3 regions of the Streptomyces sp. NBC_00285 genome follow, and region 2 is predicted to be linked to each of the others. Evidence: riboswitches for the same ligand, from Rfam matches in the RefSeq annotation. Region 2 holds a riboswitch; each other region holds the start of a gene.
What was found. A riboswitch is a leader RNA that binds a small molecule or an ion and turns the genes downstream of it on or off. The one in region 2 is predicted to bind cobalamin.
Positions count from the first base shown of each region.

Region 1 (5,744 bases), 4.3 Mb from region 2:
TCGGCCTCATCCGCCGTGCCTACGACGACCTCGGCATCCGGGCGAGCCGCTACCGCCTCTCGCTCCCGGGCGACGGCGGCAAGTACGTGTCCGACCCGCACCTCTGGGACCGTGCCACCGCCCTCCTGAAGGAGGTCCTGGACGGCGTCGGCGTCGCGTACGAGTCGGCCGAGGGCGAGGCCGCCTTCTACGGCCCCAAGATCGACGTACAGATCACCGACCCCGCGGGCCGCGAGTCGACCCTGTCCACCGTCCAGATCGACTTCCACCAGCCCGAACGCTTCGACCTCCACTACATCGGCCCCGACGGCGCCAAGCACCGCCCGGTCATGGTCCACCGCAGCGTCATCGGCAGCGTGGAGCGGCTGGTCGCGCATCTCGTCGAGGCGCACGGCGGCGCGTTCCCGGCGTGGCTCGCCCCGGTGCAGCTCGTCGTCCTGCCGGTGTCCGACGCCCAGGAGGAACAGGCCCACGACGTCGTACGGCAGGCTCTCGCGCGCGGCATCCGGGCCGAACTCGCCGCTCCCGGCGACGGCACCCTCGCCGCCCGCATCCGCGCCGCGCGCCTGGTGCCGTACCAGGCGGTGATCGGCGAGCGGGAGGCCGACGCCGACTGCGCGGCCGTACGGCTGCGGGACGGCCGTAGGCCCGGAGCGGTGCCGGTCCACGACCTGCTGGACCGGATCGCCGCCAGGGACGGTGATCGCGGGGCCGAACTCTGGGCGGCTGCGTAAGGTCGGTCCCGTACGCCAGTGACGAAAGGACTCACGCCGTGACCGGTCAGCCCATCCCGGTGATCATCGACTGCGACACCGGTGTCGACGACGCCCTGGCCCTGCTGTTCGCCGTACGGCATCCCGGCATCGATCTGCGCGCGGTCACCTGTGTCGCCGGGAACACCGACGTCGACGGCGTGGTCCGCAACACGCTGACCGTCCTCGAGCAGGCCGGGGCCGGTGACATCCCGGTCGCCCGGGGCGCCGCGCGGCCGCTGATCGAGCCCGTGCGCACCGCGCAGCACGTGCACGGGCAGGACGGCATGGGCGACCTGGGGCTGCCCGCGCCGACCCGGGTGGCGGTGGACGTGGACGCGGTGACGCTGCTCAGGCGGGAGATCCTCGCCTCGCCGAGGCCGGTCACCCTGATCCCGACCGCGCCGCTGACGAACATCGCCCTGCTGCTGCGCACTCACCCCGAAGTGGTGCGCAACATCGAGCGGATCGTGTTCATGGGCGGCGCGGTGGCCACCGGGAACGCCACGCCCGTCGCGGAGTTCAACGTCTGGCACGACCCCGAGGCGGCCGCCGTCCTGCTCACCGCGGGCGTGCCGATCACCATGTACGGCCTGGACGTCTTCGAGCGGGTCATCGTCCCGGCGGCGGACGTCCAGCGGCTGCGCGCCAGTTCGGAACCCTCCCTCCGCATGGCGGGCGAACTCCTCGCCCACCGCGACCCGGCCACCTCCGGCGATCCCACCCCCACCGGCGGCCTCGGCGACGCGGGCGCGGTCTGCGCGGTCGTCGACCCCGGGGGCCTGAGCACCGAACTCCTCCCGGTGGAGGTCTCGTTGGCCCCCGGCCCGACCCGCGGCCAGACCGTCGTCGACCGCCGCCCGCGGCCCGGCGAGTCCGAGATCCACGGCGGCGAGCGCGAAGTCACCCTCGTGGACGTGGCGTTGGGCGTGGACGTGGACCGCTACGTGAAGCTGTGGCTGACGGCGGTGGAGGGGGTCTAGCGGCGGCAGGGAGCGGCGTCGGGCGTCAGTCGGCCGTCGCCTCGGCGGCCCGTGGTGTCCACCGCTGCTCCACCTTCGCGAGCCGCCAGTAGCTGATCGCCGCCGCCCACACCACCACGAACAGGCCGACGATGATGTAACCGACGTTGTCGAGGTCGATGTCGGCGATCCAGGTGGTGAGGGCGTCGCTGAGGTCGAACTTGTCGTGCAGGACGCCGACCAGCTCGATCGTGCCGATGAAGAACGCGACGGCGATGGACAGCCCGGTGATGGCGAGGTTGTAGAACACCTTGCGCACCGGGTTGGAGAACGCCCACTGGTAGGCGAAGTTCATGAACGTGCCGTCGAGGGTGTCGAACAGGCTCATCCCGGCGGCGAACAGCAGCGGCAGGCAGAGGATCGCGTACCAGGGCAGCCCGGCCGCCGCCCCCGAGCCCGCCATCACCATCAGCGTGACCTCGGTGGCGGTGTCGAAGCCGAGCCCGAAGAGGAAGCCCAGCGGATACATCTGGCCGGGCCGGGTGATGGACTTGGTGAGCCGCCCGAGGATCCGGTTCATGAAGCCGCGCGAGTCGAGATGCTGCTCCAGCTCCTTCTCGTCGTACGTCCCCGCCCGCATCGCCCGGAAGACCTTCAGGATGCCCAGCAGGGCGACCAGGTTGAGGGCGGCGATGACGTAGAGGAACGAACCGGAGACCGTCGTACCGAGAAATCCCAGCACCTGGTGGGTACTTGAGCCCTCGTTCATGACCTTGCCGGCCAGCTGGGTGCCGCCGGCGATCAGTGCGGCGAGCAGGACCACGACACTGGAGTGCCCGAGCGCGAACCAGAACCCTCCCGACACCGGCCGTTTTCCGTCGGCCATCAGCTTGCGGGTGGTGTTGTCGATCGCGGCGATGTGGTCGGCGTCGAAGGCGTGCCGCATGCCGAGGGTGTAGGCGGTGATGCCGAGTCCGATGCCGAAGGCCTTGTCGCCCACCTCGTAGTGCTCCGGGACGACGAGCAGGAAGAGGATGCCGAACGCTACGACGTGCAGGGCGGCGATCGCGGCCATCAGACCGACCGTCTTGACGGTGTCCTCGCGGCGCCAGCGGAAGGAGGCGGCGGCGCTCTCGGGCAGGGCAGGGTCGGTCATACGGTGGTCACTCCAGCACCTCGTGGATGAACGCGTGAGCTGCCGTGGCCGGTCTCCTGGCTTACGGGTCGTACGTTTCCCTGCCCGCCTTCCCGGCCTCGTGCTGACGGCCAGTGGCTGTCCCGCGAGGGACATGGGAGGGGAACTCCCCGATCACAGTGGCGAGGGCCGCGCCGGTCTGGACCCCAGAGGGGTCGTCACCGGCTTCCCGAGCACCACGGCTCGACCACGGTAGGGGTGCGAACCGTCTCCTGCATAGCTGCATAGTTGCGCAGGTATGGAAGATCACACCGCCCGCCTGCGAGGATGACCCCCATGCATCTCGTCCCGGCCGACCGCGCGGACCGCCGCACCATCGACGGACACCGGGTGTGCGACGCCATCGCCGCGATCGGTGACCCCGGCCATGTCCGCGCCTGGTCGGACCGGTTCGCCCTCCTGGCCGACCCCAACCGCCTCTCCCTGCTCCTCGCCCTGCACCGGACCGGCCCCCTGGCCGTCTCCGACCTCGCGATCGCCACGGGCATGAACGACCCCGCCGTGTCCCAGGCACTGCGGCTGCTGCGGGCGGCCGGCGTGGTGGCGGGGGAGAAGGAGGGGCGGGTCGTGCGGTACTCGGTGGTGGACGAGGGGGTACGGGGGTTGCTGGAGCAGGTGTCCTGATCAGGCCTGTTCGCTGTGCAGCGAGCGCAGGAAGGGGCGCCAGGTTCCGGGGTTGAGGTGGAGGACCGGGCCGTCGGGGTGCTTGCTGTCACGGACGGCCACGGTGGCGGGTATGTTGCGGGCGACTTCGACGCACTCCTGGCCGGCGTTGCCGCCGCTGTGGCTGGACTTGACGAACTCGAAGTGCGGCACGCTCACAGCTCCTTGTGGCGGGTGGTGCGGGGTGATCAGGCCCGTTCGCTGTGCAGGGAGTCCAGGAAGGGGCGCCAGGCGCCGGGCAGGACGAGGAGTACCGGGCCGTCGGGGTGCTTGGTGTCGCGGACGGCCACGGTGGTGGGTATGTTGCGGGCGACTTCGACGCACTCGCCGTGTGCGTCGCCGCTGCTGTAAGAGGACTTCCTGAAGTCGTAGTGGGACACGGTGTCCTACATCTCCTTGCGGATGTCGTCGATGAGTCTCACGGAGTTGCTGTGCGCCAGCCCGAGCCGCGTGATGCGGTCGAAGGTCGCGTTGTGGTGTGCGGCATCAGTCTCGCTCTCCAACCAGACCTTCGTCGACGAAGTATCCACCTGTACGACGTCCAGAGCGCCGGGCTCGGCGAACGAGACGACGGTGAAGGCACAGGTCATCCCGGGGTGAGCCCCGGCGATGAACGGGACGACCTGGACACGCACGTTGGGCAGGTGCGCCGCCTCCAGCAGGTGTTCCAGTTGAGCCCGCATGACATCCCGGCCACCGACCAGTTGGCGCACGGCCCCCTCATGCAGCAACGCCCAGAGTTGTAGCGGGCGGTCGCCGCCCAGCCGTGCCTGACGGGCCATCCTCGCCTCGACGAAGGTCTCGATTTCGTCGAGATCGTCCCAGGACCCGTTCCCGACGGCGAGGGCGCGGGCGTAGTCAGGGGTCTGCAAGAGGCCGGGTACGAAGGCCAGTTGCCAGGTGCGGAGTTCCGTGGCGATGTCCTCCAGGGCCACGTACTCGATCTGCGCCGTCAGTTGCGGGTACTGGTTCCACCAGCCCCTGGCCTTGCGCCGTTCCCGGTCCGCCTTGGCCAGGGCGAGCAGTTTGCCGATAGCCGTTTCGTCGGTCTCGCCGTAGAGGTGGGACAGGGCCCTGATGTCGGGATCACGCATCGGCACCTGCCCGCGCTCGATCTTCGCCACCTTCGTGACGGATGCCGTCAGTGCCTCGGCAGCGTGCGTCTGCCGAAGATCGCAGGCCTCACGCATCCTCAGCAGCTCACCACCGAGCCGTCGCCCGAGAACGGTTGTGACGGTCTTCCCGCGGTTGGGGTCCCTGCCTGCCATGAGCTCCCTTTCGTCAACACTGGCGTAGGCCAGCGATGTTTCTGCCCTGTTCGATTGCTGGCCAGCTTCCTCAGAGGCTACCGTCAGTACTCGGTCGCCCACACAAAGAAACCAGTTGGCGGAAGTGCACCGCGCTGCCCGCGCGGCGGAGCCACCCCGACGTCGCCACTCCCTGGAGGAATCCGTGACCGACTCCTGTCCTCCCCGGCCGCCCAAGTCCAACGACCGTCACGACGAGGTCAGTTACACCCCGTACCCGCGCAGCGTCCCCCTCGCTCGCAGACGCGTCGCTCGACTCGCCGTCGACTGGGGGCTACCGCACCTCGCCGGCGACGCCGCCCTGCTGGCAAGCGAGTTGTGCACGAACGCCCTGCTGCACGGCTGCCTGCGGGACCGCCTGTTCCGGGTCGAGACGTCCCTCACTGATACCGCGCTCAGGATCGCGGTGACCGATCCGCGAGGGGAACGCCTCCCGGGCGCCCGGCCGTCCGACCCCGACGACCAGTTCGGCCGGGGCCTGCTCATCGTCCGGATGCTGGCGGGGCGTTGGGCCGTGGAGACGCTGACCGTCGGCAAGACGGTGTGGGCGGAACTGGACATTCTGCAGAAGCGGGACGCGTAACCGTGTGGAGCAACGACTTTGCCATTCCTTTACAACCGACTCCTCCGCCGGCTCGTCTCTCCGCACGTTCCGTCACTCAGCCGTCCGGCCGGCCCGACCACCGGGCCGGGCCACTTTCCGGGCGGACCGACGAAAGAGAGCGATTCCATGCGCCGTACCGTGCGCCGTACCGTCCTCAGCGCCGTGGCACTCGCGGCCACCGCCGTACTGGCGGGCACCGCACCCGCGTTCGCCGACGGCGCGAGCCCGTCCGCGGCCCCCACCACCGCGCCGACCGAGGCC
Region 1 covers NZ_CP108055.1:5,595,851-5,601,594, forward strand. The annotation lists gene thrS (threonine--tRNA ligase) at 1-734, shown strand, start outside; gene OHT57_RS25740 (nucleoside hydrolase) at 773-1,735, shown strand; gene OHT57_RS25745 (HoxN/HupN/NixA family nickel/cobalt transporter) at 1,761-2,870, opposite strand; cobalamin riboswitch at 2,900-3,105, opposite strand; gene OHT57_RS25750 (ArsR/SmtB family transcription factor) at 3,186-3,533, shown strand; gene OHT57_RS25755 (DUF397 domain-containing protein) at 3,534-3,725, opposite strand; gene OHT57_RS25760 (DUF397 domain-containing protein) at 3,761-3,952, opposite strand; gene OHT57_RS25765 (helix-turn-helix domain-containing protein) at 3,959-4,840, opposite strand; gene OHT57_RS25770 (ATP-binding protein) at 5,025-5,462, shown strand; gene OHT57_RS25775 (sortase-dependent protein) at 5,622-5,744, shown strand, end outside.
Region 1: another riboswitch for cobalamin. It lies ahead of OHT57_RS25745 (HoxN/HupN/NixA family nickel/cobalt transporter); the one in region 2 lies ahead of metE (5-methyltetrahydropteroyltriglutamate--homocysteine S-methyltransferase).

Region 2 (5,744 bases):
CCTGCTGCGGCCTCGTCGCCGAAGGCGAACGCGTCGAGTGTGCGGGCGTGCCCGAGGCAGACGGTCAGGACGACGGCGAGGACCGCCGTGCACAGCAGCACCTGTCCCCAGTCGGCACCGGTGAGCGAGCCCAGCAGCCAGAACAGCACGCCCCGGGTGGTCTCCGCGTCGGCCGAGGTCAGGACGATGAACGAGGTCAACGCGGAGAACAGCTGCATGGCAGCCACCCCGGACAGCACCACCCGGTCGGTGCCGGCGCCCAGGGTGTGGCTGAGCAGCAGCACCAGGGCAAAGGAGAGCAACGCACCGAGGAAGGCGCCCGCCGACAGGGACACCACTCCCCCGCCCACCCCCAGCACGACCACGGCGACCGCTCCCGTGGAGGCGCCGGAGGAGACTCCGAGTACGAAGGGATCAGCCAGGGGGTTGCGCAGCAGCGACTGCATCACCGCCCCGCACACGGCCAGCCCGGCTCCGCAGACGGCGGCGAGGAGCGTGCGTGGCATGCGCAGGTTCCACACGATGCCGTCCCGCAGCGGCGCCAACCTGCCCTCGCCGAGGCCGAGATGGGCCGCGACCGACGCCCAGACGTCTCCCGTGGAGATGTCCGCCGGGCCGATGGTCACGGCAACGGCGATCGACGCGAGCAGTGCGGCCAGCCCGGCGCCCGTCAACAGCGGTGTACGGACGCTCACTTGGCTCACTTGTCCAGTCCGAAGTCCCGCAGACCGGCCGCGACCTCCTCGATCCCCTCGATCGTTCGGATGGACGGGTTCATCGCCTGGCCGGACAGCAGGACGTATCGCTTCTTCTTCACAGCGGTCAGGTTGCGGGTGGCGGGGTTGGTCTCCAGGAAGCGGATCTTGGCCGCTGCGGTCTCCGCGGTCTGCTGCTTGCGGGTCAGGTCACCGATCACGATGACGTCGGGGTCACGGTCGGCGACGGTCTCCCAGCCGATCTGCGGCCATTCGTCGTGGGTGTCGGCGAAGGCGTTCCTCGCACCGACGGCACGGGTGATGGCGCCCGGCGCGCCGCAGCAGCCGGCCAGGTACGGGGACTGGGAGTTGGCGAACCAGTACATCAGGGAGACGTCCGAAGCGCGCAGTCCGGCGGTGGCCGTCCCCACCCGCTGCTTCAGCGAGGCGACGAGCTTCTCACCGCGCTCTCCTACTCCGAACGCCCGGGCCAGGTCCCGTATCTCGCCGTAAACGGCGTCGAGGGTGAGCGGCTCGCTGCGCGATCCGTCGCCGCCGCTGTCGTTGTCCTTGCCCGCGGAGCAGTCGGACGGCGAGACGTACGTGGGCACGCCGAGCTTCTCGAACTGCTCGCGGGTGGCGACCCCGCCCTTGCCCAGAGTGGAGACGAACGAGGCGGTCACGAAGTCGGGTTCGGCATCCAGGACCTTCTCGAACGAAGGCGCGTTGTCCGCGAGCCTCGGCACGGACGCGTTGGCCTTCCCAAGGCCCTTCATCACCGGATCGGTCCATGTCGCCGTACCCGCCATACGGCCGGCCAGGCCCAGGGAGAGCAGGATCTCGGTGGTGCCCTGGTTGAGGGAGACGGCCCGCTTCGGGGCCGACTTGAGGGTGACCTTCCGGCCACAGTCGTCGATGGTGACCGGGTAGCCGACGGCTGAGGTCTTCTGTGACTTCACGTCTCCGCCGCCGGAGGAGCCACAGGCGGTGAGCAGCAGGGCCGACGCCATCAGAAGCGCCGGAATACGGTGAACGGTGCGGAGCACGGGCATGCCTTTGGGGTCGGGGCTCGTACGCGGAGCCTGGCCTACGGACGTTCCTCCGCGCCGGGGCGCGGCGGTGCCAGCAGGTCTTCGGACTCGGGTTCGTCCGGCCGGGGCGCCTTCCCGGTCTCCCAGTGGCGTCGTGCCCCGCCCGTCCCCCTCACCGCTGCGCGTCAGTTCCGGGTTCGCACCGGATTCCCTGGCCTCGGTTGTGGCTCGACTGGCCCGATGAGGCTATCGCAGTAATCGCCGGGGCAAGTCGTGTGGCCGGTCACGGGATACGGCACGAACGTGCTGGTGTTCTGGTCGATCCGCAGCGGCTGACCGCATGGAAGCGCACGCGCTGGGGGCAGTCGAGGCGTTCGCAGACGCGGCGGCCCATGCCGATGGGGGTGGCGGCGGAGGCACTGGCGAGATCGAGGCCGTCGGAGCGGACGAGGTGGTGGGCGTAACGGATCTGGCAGCCGACGGCGGTGGCGGTGGCGGAAGTCTTGCCGGGTTCGCCCCAGCCGCAGCAGTGCAGGGTGATCCCGCGGGTCGCTGAGGAGCCTTGTCCGCGCTGCCCACCCTTGGCCCGTTTCACACCTGCTCACCCGCGTGTGCCTGCTCACCGTCCGAATGATGGAAGCAACCCTCCGGACTCAGAACCGTCCCCTTACGCTGGCTGGTGCAGCTGGTTCGCCCCGTCCGCCAGGCGGGATGCGTCGCAAGAGGGAACCCGGTGGGAATCCGGGACTGCCCCGCAGCGGTGAGTGGGAACGACCGCCGTCATACGCACTGGACCCGACGTACCGGGTCCGGGAAGCGACGGCCAGTAGATGTCCTCCGTACAGGAGGGCGTGCCCACGAGTCCGAAGACCTGCCAACTGCCCGTGTGCGGACAACTCCGGGCACGGACATCCCGGTGACCTCGTGGGCGGGTCGACGTGCATATCGAGCGGACGGCCGTGGGCCGTTTCCGTCCGGTTCGTCACACCTTCGCGCTCTCGTCCCGTCTCCGGGATCTCAGGGATTCATCTCGCGAAGGAGATCTCCGTGACCACCAAGACCGCAGCCGCGGCAGCACGCGCCACCGTGTACGGCCACCCCCGCCAGGGCGCGAACCGAGAACTGAAGAAGGCCGTCGAGGGCTACTGGAAGGGCCGCGTCACCGCCGGCACCCTCCGCGCGACCGCGGCCGACCTGCGCGCCGCCAACTGGCGCCGGCTCGCCGAGGCCGGCATCCACGAGGTGCCCACCGGTGACTTCTCGTACTACGACCACGTCCTGGACACCACTGTCATGGTCGGCGCGATCCCCGCCCGCCACCGGGTGGCGGTGGCCGTGGACGCCGACGCCCTCGACGGCTACTTCGCCATGGCCCGCGGCACCCAGGACACCGCCCCGTTGGAGATGACCAAGTGGTTCGACACCAACTACCACTACCTGGTACCCGAGTTGAGCCCTGACACGGCTTTCACCGCGAACTCCGCCAAGCAGGTCGCGGAGCTGAAGGAGGCCCTGGCCCTCGGTCTGTCCGCCCGGCCGGTCCTGGTCGGCCCCGTCACCTACCTCCTCCTGGCCAAGGCCGCACCGGGCGTGCCCGCGGACTTCGAGCCGCTCACCCTCCTGGACCGACTGCTCCCGGTGTACGCCGAGGTCCTCGCCGACCTGCGCGCGGCCGGTGCCGAGTGGGTGCAGCTGGACGAGCCCGCCCTGGTGCAGGACCGCACACCGGCCGAGCTGAACGCCGCCACCCGCGCCTACCGCGATCTCGGCGCCCTCACCAACCGCCCCAAGCTGCTGGTCGCCTCCTACTTCGACCGGCTCGGCGACGCCCTGCCGGTGCTGGCCAAGGCCCCGGTCGAGGGGCTGGCCATGGACTTCACCGAGGCGGCGGCAGCCAACCTGGACGCCCTGGCGGCCGTGGGCGGACTACCCGGCAAGCGCCTGGTCGCCGGCGTCGTCAACGGACGCAACATCTGGATCAACGACCTGTCGAAGTCCCTGTCCACCCTCGGCACCCTTCTCGGGCTCGCCGACCGGGTCGACGTGGCCGCCTCCTGTTCCCTTCTCCACGTCCCGCTGGACGCGAAGGCCGAGCGGGACACCGAGCCTCAGATCCTGCGCTGGCTGGCCTTCGCAAGGCAGAAGACCGCCGAGATCGTCACCCTCGCCAAGGGCCTGTCCCAGGGCACCGACACCATCAGCGCCGAATTGGCCGCCAACCGCGCAGACCTGGCCTCCCGCGCCAGTTCGCCGATCACCAACGACTCAACCGTCCGCGCCCGTGCCGAGGCAGTCACCGACACCGACGCCCGCCGCTCCCAGCCGTACGCCGCACGCGCCACCGCCCAGCGCGCCCATCTGGGGCTGCCGCTGCTGCCGACGACCACCATCGGGTCGTTCCCCCAGACCGGTGAACTCCGCGTCGCCCGCGCCGACTTGCGGGCAGGACGAATCGACACGGCCGGTTACGAGGAGCGCATCAAGGCGGAGATCCAGGATGTGGTCACCTTCCAGGAGAAGGCCGGCCTGGACGTCCTCGTACACGGCGAGCCTGAACGCAACGACATGGTCCAGTACTTCGCCGAACAGCTCACCGGCTATCTGGCCACCCAGCACGGCTGGGTCCAGTCCTACGGCACCCGCTACGTCCGCCCGCCGATCCTGGCCGGCGACATCTCGCGGCCCGGGCCGATGACGGTGCGCTGGACGACGTACGCACAGTCCCTCACCGACCGCCCGGTCAAGGGCATGCTCACCGGCCCGGTCACCATGCTCGCCTGGTCCTTCGTCCGCGACGACCAGCCCCTCGCCAAGACCGCACGGCAGGTCGCCCTCGCCCTGCGTGACGAGGTCAACGACCTTGAAACGGCAGGCACTTCGGTCATCCAGGTCGACGAGCCGGCCCTGCGCGAGACACTGCCGCTGCGGGCCGCCGACCACGCCGGGTATCTGGCGTGGGCAACCGAGGCGTTCAGGCTCAGCACCAGCGGAGTGCGGCCGGACACTCAGATCCACACGCACATGTGCTACGCCGAGTTCGGTGACATCATCCAGGCCATCGATGACCTCGACGCCGACGTGATCAGCCTGGAGGCCGCCCGCTCCCGCATGCAGGTGGCGCGTGAGCTCGCCGCACACGGCTATCCGCGGGAGGCCGGACCCGGTGTGTACGACATTCACTCCCCTCGCGTGCCGAGCGCGCAGGAAGCCGCCGAACTGCTGCGCACCGGCCTGAAGGCCATCCCCGCCGAGCGGCTGTGGGTCAACCCCGACTGCGGCCTGAAGACCCGCGGCTGGCCCGAGACCCGCGCCTGCCTGGAGAACCTTGTCACCGCCGCCCGCACGGTCCGCGCGGAACTCTCCACGTCCTGACCGAAAGCCCGGCCGGCCGGGGGAGGACGCGCCCGCCGCGCTCTCCCGGCCCCGGCCCCGGCTCGGGAGAAAGCACCCGCCCATGGCTCTTCGAGTTCATGTCGCCACGCACCACGGCGGCCGAAGCCGGTCTCCGGACCGTGATCCGCCGACTGGAGGCACTGATCCCCACGTTCGTCTCCACCACTACGCCGCCCAGGGCGTGCACAACGTTCTCGCCCTGCGCGGAGACCCGCTCGGTGATCCGCTCGGCCCCTGGCCGAGGCATCCGGACATCCGGACATCCGCAGGGGATCCGGTACGCCGCCGCCGAACCGGTCAGCATCGTCGGGGAGTCGGGAACCGCGGACTCGTTCTCCGACGGGAACCGCTTCCTGACCCCAGCTGTGGCGCACGCCCAACGGCTGCGCTCGGAGGGGGCTGACATCATCGAACTCGGGCCTGCCGCAAGCCATCCGGGAGCACAGCGGGTGCGCACCGACGAGGAGATGAGACGGTTGGACGGTGTCATCGACCAACTGGTCGGCGAGGGCGTCCACCCCAGCCGGAGGACTACGCGCCGTCGACCCCGACCGGCGTACGTCCGTGCCCTGTCCGGTGGAGAACCGCAACCCATGACACAGCCCGTAGGAGCACACTCGTGACC
Region 2 covers NZ_CP108055.1:9,890,412-9,896,155, reverse strand. The annotation lists gene OHT57_RS45205 (iron chelate uptake ABC transporter family permease subunit) at 1-695, opposite strand, end outside; gene OHT57_RS45200 (ABC transporter substrate-binding protein) at 701-1,747, opposite strand; cobalamin riboswitch at 1,823-1,939, opposite strand; partial or broken gene OHT57_RS45195 (short-chain fatty acyl-CoA regulator family protein) at 1,912-2,273, opposite strand; cobalamin riboswitch at 2,396-2,619, shown strand; gene metE (5-methyltetrahydropteroyltriglutamate--homocysteine S-methyltransferase) at 2,774-5,098, shown strand; gene OHT57_RS45185 (dihydropteroate synthase) at 5,197-5,742, shown strand; gene OHT57_RS45180 (histidine phosphatase family protein) at 5,739-5,744, shown strand, end outside.

Region 3 (5,744 bases), 7.3 Mb from region 2:
AACGGTTTTCACGACACCGCCAACGCGATGGCCACCACCATCTCGACCGGTGCACTCAAGCCCAAGGTCGCGGTGGCCATGTCCGCCGTGCTGAACCTTGTGGGCGCCTTCCTCTCCGTGGAGGTCGCCAACACGATCTCCAAGGGTCTCGTCGACGAGAGCGGCATCCGTCCCGAGGTCATCTTCGCCGCACTGGTCGGCGCGATCCTCTGGAACCTGCTGACCTGGCTGGTGGGTCTGCCCTCCAGTTCCTCGCACGCCCTGATGGGCGGTCTGATCGGCGCCACCATCGCCTCGGCCGGCACGGGCGCAGTCCACGGTGACGCGCTCGTCACCAAGGTCCTGATCCCGGCGATCGCCGCGCCGATCGTCGCGGGCGTCGCCGCCATGCTGGCCACCCGCCTCTCGTACAGGCTGGGCAGGAAGGCCGACGGCAAGGCCGCCGCGAAGGGCTACCGCACCGGGCAGATCGCCTCGGCCGGCCTGGTCTCGCTCGCCCACGGCACGAACGACGCGCAGAAGACGATGGGCATCATCACCCTCGCCCTGGTCGCCGGCGGCGTCGTCGCACCCGACTCCGACCCGCCCACCTGGGTCATCCTCTCGGCGGGCCTCGCCATCGCGCTCGGCACCTATCTGGGCGGCTGGCGCATCATCCGCACCATGGGCAAGGGCCTGACCGACCTCCAGCCGCAGCAGGGCTTCGCCGCCCAGACCAGCGCGGCCACCGTCATCCTGGCCTCCTCCCACCTCGGCTTCTCCCTCTCCACCACGCACTCCGTCTCCGGTGCGGTGATGGGCGCGGGCCTCGGCCGCAAGGGCGGCATCGTCCGCTGGTCCACGGCCACCCGCATGCTGGTCGCCTGGTGCCTGACGCTCCCGGCGGCGGCCCTGGTGGGCGCCCTGGCCGAGTCGGTCACGAACCTCGGCGACGGGGGTACGGCGGCGGTGGCGGTCTTCCTCATCGCCTCCAGCGCGGCCATCTGGAAGATCTCGCGGCGCGAGATCGTGGACGCGTCGAACGTCGTCCCCGACGAGCCGGCCGGCGTGGTGACCACGGCGATCGCCGCAGTGGCCCCGCCGCCCACCGGCACGCCGGCCGAGGGCCTCACGGCCACGATCCTGGCCCCTGCCACTGCCACCGCTTCGGAGCCGGCCGCCCCGCCGGCCGCCGTCTGAGCCCGCACCCCGCGCTAAGGAAGCCTCACCATGAAGATCGACTGGGAAGCGCTCGGCTCCGTCTTCGGCGTCAGCCTCGTGGTCACCGTGGGCCTCGTGGCCCTGTTCACCCTCGGCATCATGGGCCTCTCCCGTCAGGAGAGGGCCACGGCCCAGGGTGACTCGGCGGCCCTCGCGGTCACCGGCGCGTACGCCTGCTTCGCAGCCTGCGCGGCGGCGGTGGCGTACGGGATCTATCTGATCGTGGCCTGACGGCACCGATCGCCCGACGGCCGGGCGGGTACGGAACTTCTGGTTCCGTACCCGCCCGGCCGTCCGTGTGCGGCGGGTCCGCCGTCCCCCGGACCGGCGGTGTGGGGTTCTGCACACTCTCCCGCCGCAGGTCAACAGCAAGTTGACTGCCGTTCGGGTGCGTGGTGGACTGCCGGAGCCATGTACGACGGCAGCAGAGGAAGCCGGTGCAAGTCCGGCGCGGTCCCGCCACTGTGACCGGGGTAGGTAGCCCCGGGAGCCAGGAACTCTCGCCGTCGGTCTCGTCGAACCAGGGCGTGGACACCCTGAGTGAGGACATATCGCGATGCCCGCCTGCCCTTCGAGGTACAGCACCAGCAAGCTGCCCGACCCCACGGCGGGCTGACCCCGTGCGTGCCGATCGCGTCTTCGCGTACGGCGCCGCCGCCGGACTTCTCGGGGACCTGCTGCTCGGCGATCCGCGCCGGGGACATCCGGTCGCCGTGTTCGGGCGGGCGGCCGGGGCCGTGGAGCGGGCGTTGTGGCGGGACCACCGGGGGTGGGGCGCGCTGCACACCGCCGTGTGTGTGGGTGGCGCGGTGGCGCTGGGCGCCGTCGCGGAGCATGTCGTACGTCCGTCCCGCACCGCTTCCGTCGTGCTCACCGGAGCTGCCACCTGGGCCGTCGTGGGCGGGACTTCGCTCGTGCGGGAGGCCCGGGTCATCGGACGGGCGCTGGAGGCCGGGGACGTCGAGGCGGCCCGGGACCGGCTGCCTCATCTGTGCGGGCGCGACCCTCAGGCACTCGACGCCGACGGGATCGCCCGGGCGGTGGTCGAGTCCGTGGCCGAGAACACCTCCGACGCCGTCGTGGGCGCCCTCGTGTGGGGCGCCGTCGGCGGGGTGCCGGGGCTGCTCGGGTTCCGGGCCGTGAACACGCTGGACGCCATGGTGGGGCACAAGTCGCCCCGGTACAGGCGGTTCGGGTGGGCCTCCGCCCGGTGCGACGACCTCGCCGGGTGGCCGGGGGCGCGGCTGACCGCCGTACTCGCCGCTGCCGCGGGGGACAGTCCTCGGGGTGCGGTGCGGGCCTGGCAGGAGGATGCCGGCAGGCATCCGAGTCCCAACGCCGGTCCTGTCGAGGCCTCGTTCGCCGGCGCCCTGGGTGTCCGGCTCGGGGGGACGCTGTCGTACGCGGGGCGGGTCGAGCACCGGCCCGTGCTGAATCAAGGAGGGCGCGCTGTCGCCGCCGCCGACATCGAGCGCGCCGCACGGCTCTCGCGGCGTGTGGGGCTGCTCGCGCTCGGCGTCGGTGCCGTCGCGCGGATCGTCGTGAAGGGACGTGGGGCATGAGCGGTGGGGGGCTTCTCGTCGCCGGTACCACCTCCGACGCCGGCAAGAGTGTCGTCACCGCCGGGATCTGCCGGTGGCTGGTGCGGCAGGGAGTGAAGGTCGCGCCCTTCAAGGCGCAGAACATGTCACTCAATTCGTTCGTCACGCGCGAGGGCGCCGAGATCGGGCGGGCCCAGGCCATGCAGGCGCAGGCCTGCCGGGTGGAGCCGACCGCGCTCATGAATCCCGTGCTGCTCAAGCCCGGTGGCGAGCAGAGCAGTCAGGTCGTGCTGCTCGGCAAGCCCGTGGGCGAGTTGAGTGCCCGGGGGTATCACGGGGGGCGGCAGCAGCAGCTTCTGGGGACCGTGCTCGACTGTCTCGCCGAGTTGCGGGGCACGTATGACGCGGTGATCTGTGAGGGTGCCGGGAGTCCGGCCGAGATCAATCTGCGGCGCACCGACATCGTCAACATGGGGATCGCCCGCAATGCCGGGCTGCCCGTGCTGGTCGTCGGGGACATCGACCGGGGCGGGGTGTTCGCCTCCTTCTTCGGCACCGTCGCGCTGCTCTCCCCCGAGGACCAGGCGCTCGTCGCCGGGTTCCTCGTCAACAAGTTCCGGGGGGACGTCTCGCTGCTCGAACCCGGGCTCGACATGCTCCACGGGCTCACCGGGCGGCGCACCTACGGGGTGCTGCCGTTCCGGCACGGGCTCGGGATCGACGAGGAGGACGGGCTGCGGGTCTCGCTGCGCGGGACGGTCCGGGAGTCCAACACCGCTCCGCCCGTCGGCCAGGACGTGCTGCGCGTCGCCGTCTGCGCCGTTCCCCTGATGTCCAACTTCACCGACGTGGACGCCCTGGCCGCCGAACCCGGCGTCGTGGTGCGGTTCGTGGACCGGGCGGAGGAGTTGGCGGACGCCGATCTCGTCGTCGTCCCGGGGACCCGGGGGACCGTCCGCGCGCTGGAGTGGCTGCGGGAGCGGGGGTTGGCGGACGCCCTTGTCAGAAGGGCCGCGGAGCAGCGGCCCGTCCTCGGCATCTGCGGCGGGTTCCAGATCCTCGGTGAGCACATCGAGGACGAGGTCGAGAGCCGTCAGGGGCATGTCGAGGGGCTCGGAGTCCTGCCCGTGCGGGTGCGGTTCGCACGGGAGAAGACCCTCACACGCCCCGTCGGCGAAGCCCTCGGCGAGCACGTCGAGGGGTACGAGATCCATCACGGGGTCGCCACCATCGGCGGGGGCGAGCCGTTCTTGGACGGCGTCCGCGTCGGCCAGACCTGGGGCACGCACTGGCACGGTTCGCTGGAGTCGGACGGGTTCCGGCGGGCGTTCCTGCGGGAGGTGGCCGCCGCCGCGGGCCGCCGGTTCGTGCCGGCCCCCGACACCTCGTTCGCCGCGCTGCGCGAGGAGCAGCTCGACCGGCTCGGCGACCTGATCGAACAGCACGCGGACACGGACGCGCTGTGGCGGCTCATCGAGTCCGGCGCGCCGCAAGGACTGCCTTTCATTCCACCGGGAGCGCCCGCATGAGCACAGTGTTGTTGTTGTCGACCGCCGACACGGATCTGCTGGCGGCCCGGGCCGCCTCGGATGCCGGGTACCGGATCGGCAACCCGACGCGCGTCGACGTCATGGACGAACTGCCCGCACTCCTCGACGGCGCGGACATCGCCGTCGTACGGCTGCTCGGCGGCAAACGGGCCTGGGAGGACGGGCTGGCCGCACTGAAGGCCTCGGGCATCCCGACCGTGCTGCTGGGCGGGGAGGCCGTCCCGGACGCCGAGTTGATGGCCGACTCGTCGGTGCCGGCCGGTGTCGTGGCCGAGGCGCTGAAATACCTCGTCGAGGGCGGCCCTGACAACCTCACCGAGCTCGCCCGGTTCCTCTCCGACACGGTGCTGCTGACCGGCGAGGGGTTCGTCGAGCCGCAGAAGATGCCGGAGTACGGCGTCCACGGCTCGTACGCCTTCGAGGAGGGCCGTCCGACCATCGGCGTGCTCTTCTACCGGGCCCATGAACTGAGCGGCAACACCGCCTTCGTGGACACCCTGTGCGACGCGGTCGAAGCGAGGGGCGCCAACGCCCTTCCCGTGTACTGCGGTTCGCTGCGCGGGGCCGACGCGGAGTTCTACGAGCTCCTGGCCAAGGCCGACTGCCTCGTCGCCACCGTCCTCGCCGCCGGCGGCACCCACGCCTCGCAGGCCTCGGCCGGCGGTGACGAGGAGGCCTGGGACATCGGTGCGCTGGCCGACCTCGACGTGCCGGTGCTGCAGGGACTGTGCCTGACGTCGTCGAAGGCCCAGTGGGCCGGTTCCGATGCCGCCCTGTCCCCCATGGACGCGGCGATGCAGGTCGCCATCCCGGAGTTCGACGGGCGGCTGATCACCGTGCCGTTCTCCTTCAAGGAGCAGGGGCCCGACGACGTCCCGGTGTACGTGGCCGACCCGGAGAGGGCCGCGCGGGTCGCCGGGATCGCCGTACGGCACGCCAGGTTGAGGCACAAGCCGAACGCGGAGAAGAAGCTCGCGCTGGTCTTCACCGCGTATCCGACCAAGCACTCGCGGGTGGGCAACGCGGTGGGTCTCGACACTCCCGCCTCGGCGGTGCGGGTGCTCGACTCGCTCCGGGACGCCGGGTACTCGCTCACCGAATACCCCTCCGGCGGCGACGAGTTGATCCACCGGCTCATCGCGGCCGGCGGTCACGATGTCGAGTGGCTGACCGAGGACCAGCTGGCGTCGGCGCCCGCGCGGGTGCCGCTCGCCGACTACCGGGCGTGGTTCGACACGCTCGACCCGAAGCTGCGGGACGCGATGCTGGAGGCGTGGGGTGAGCCGCCGGGATCGCTGTACGTCGACGGGGACGACATCGTGCTGGCCTCGCTGCAGTTCGGGAACGTCGTCGTGATGATCCAGCCGCCGCGCGGCTTCGGGGAGAACCCGATCGCGATCTACCACGACCCGGACATGCCGCCGTCGCACCACTACATGGCCGCCTACCGATG
Region 3 covers NZ_CP108055.1:2,574,404-2,580,147, forward strand. The annotation lists gene OHT57_RS11775 (inorganic phosphate transporter) at 1-1,179, shown strand, start outside; gene OHT57_RS11780 (hypothetical protein) at 1,210-1,431, shown strand; cobalamin riboswitch at 1,579-1,720, shown strand; gene OHT57_RS11785 (cobalamin biosynthesis protein) at 1,821-2,762, shown strand; gene OHT57_RS11790 (cobyric acid synthase) at 2,759-4,270, shown strand; gene cobN (cobaltochelatase subunit CobN) at 4,267-5,744, shown strand, end outside.
Region 3: another riboswitch for cobalamin. It lies ahead of OHT57_RS11785 (cobalamin biosynthesis protein); the one in region 2 lies ahead of metE (5-methyltetrahydropteroyltriglutamate--homocysteine S-methyltransferase).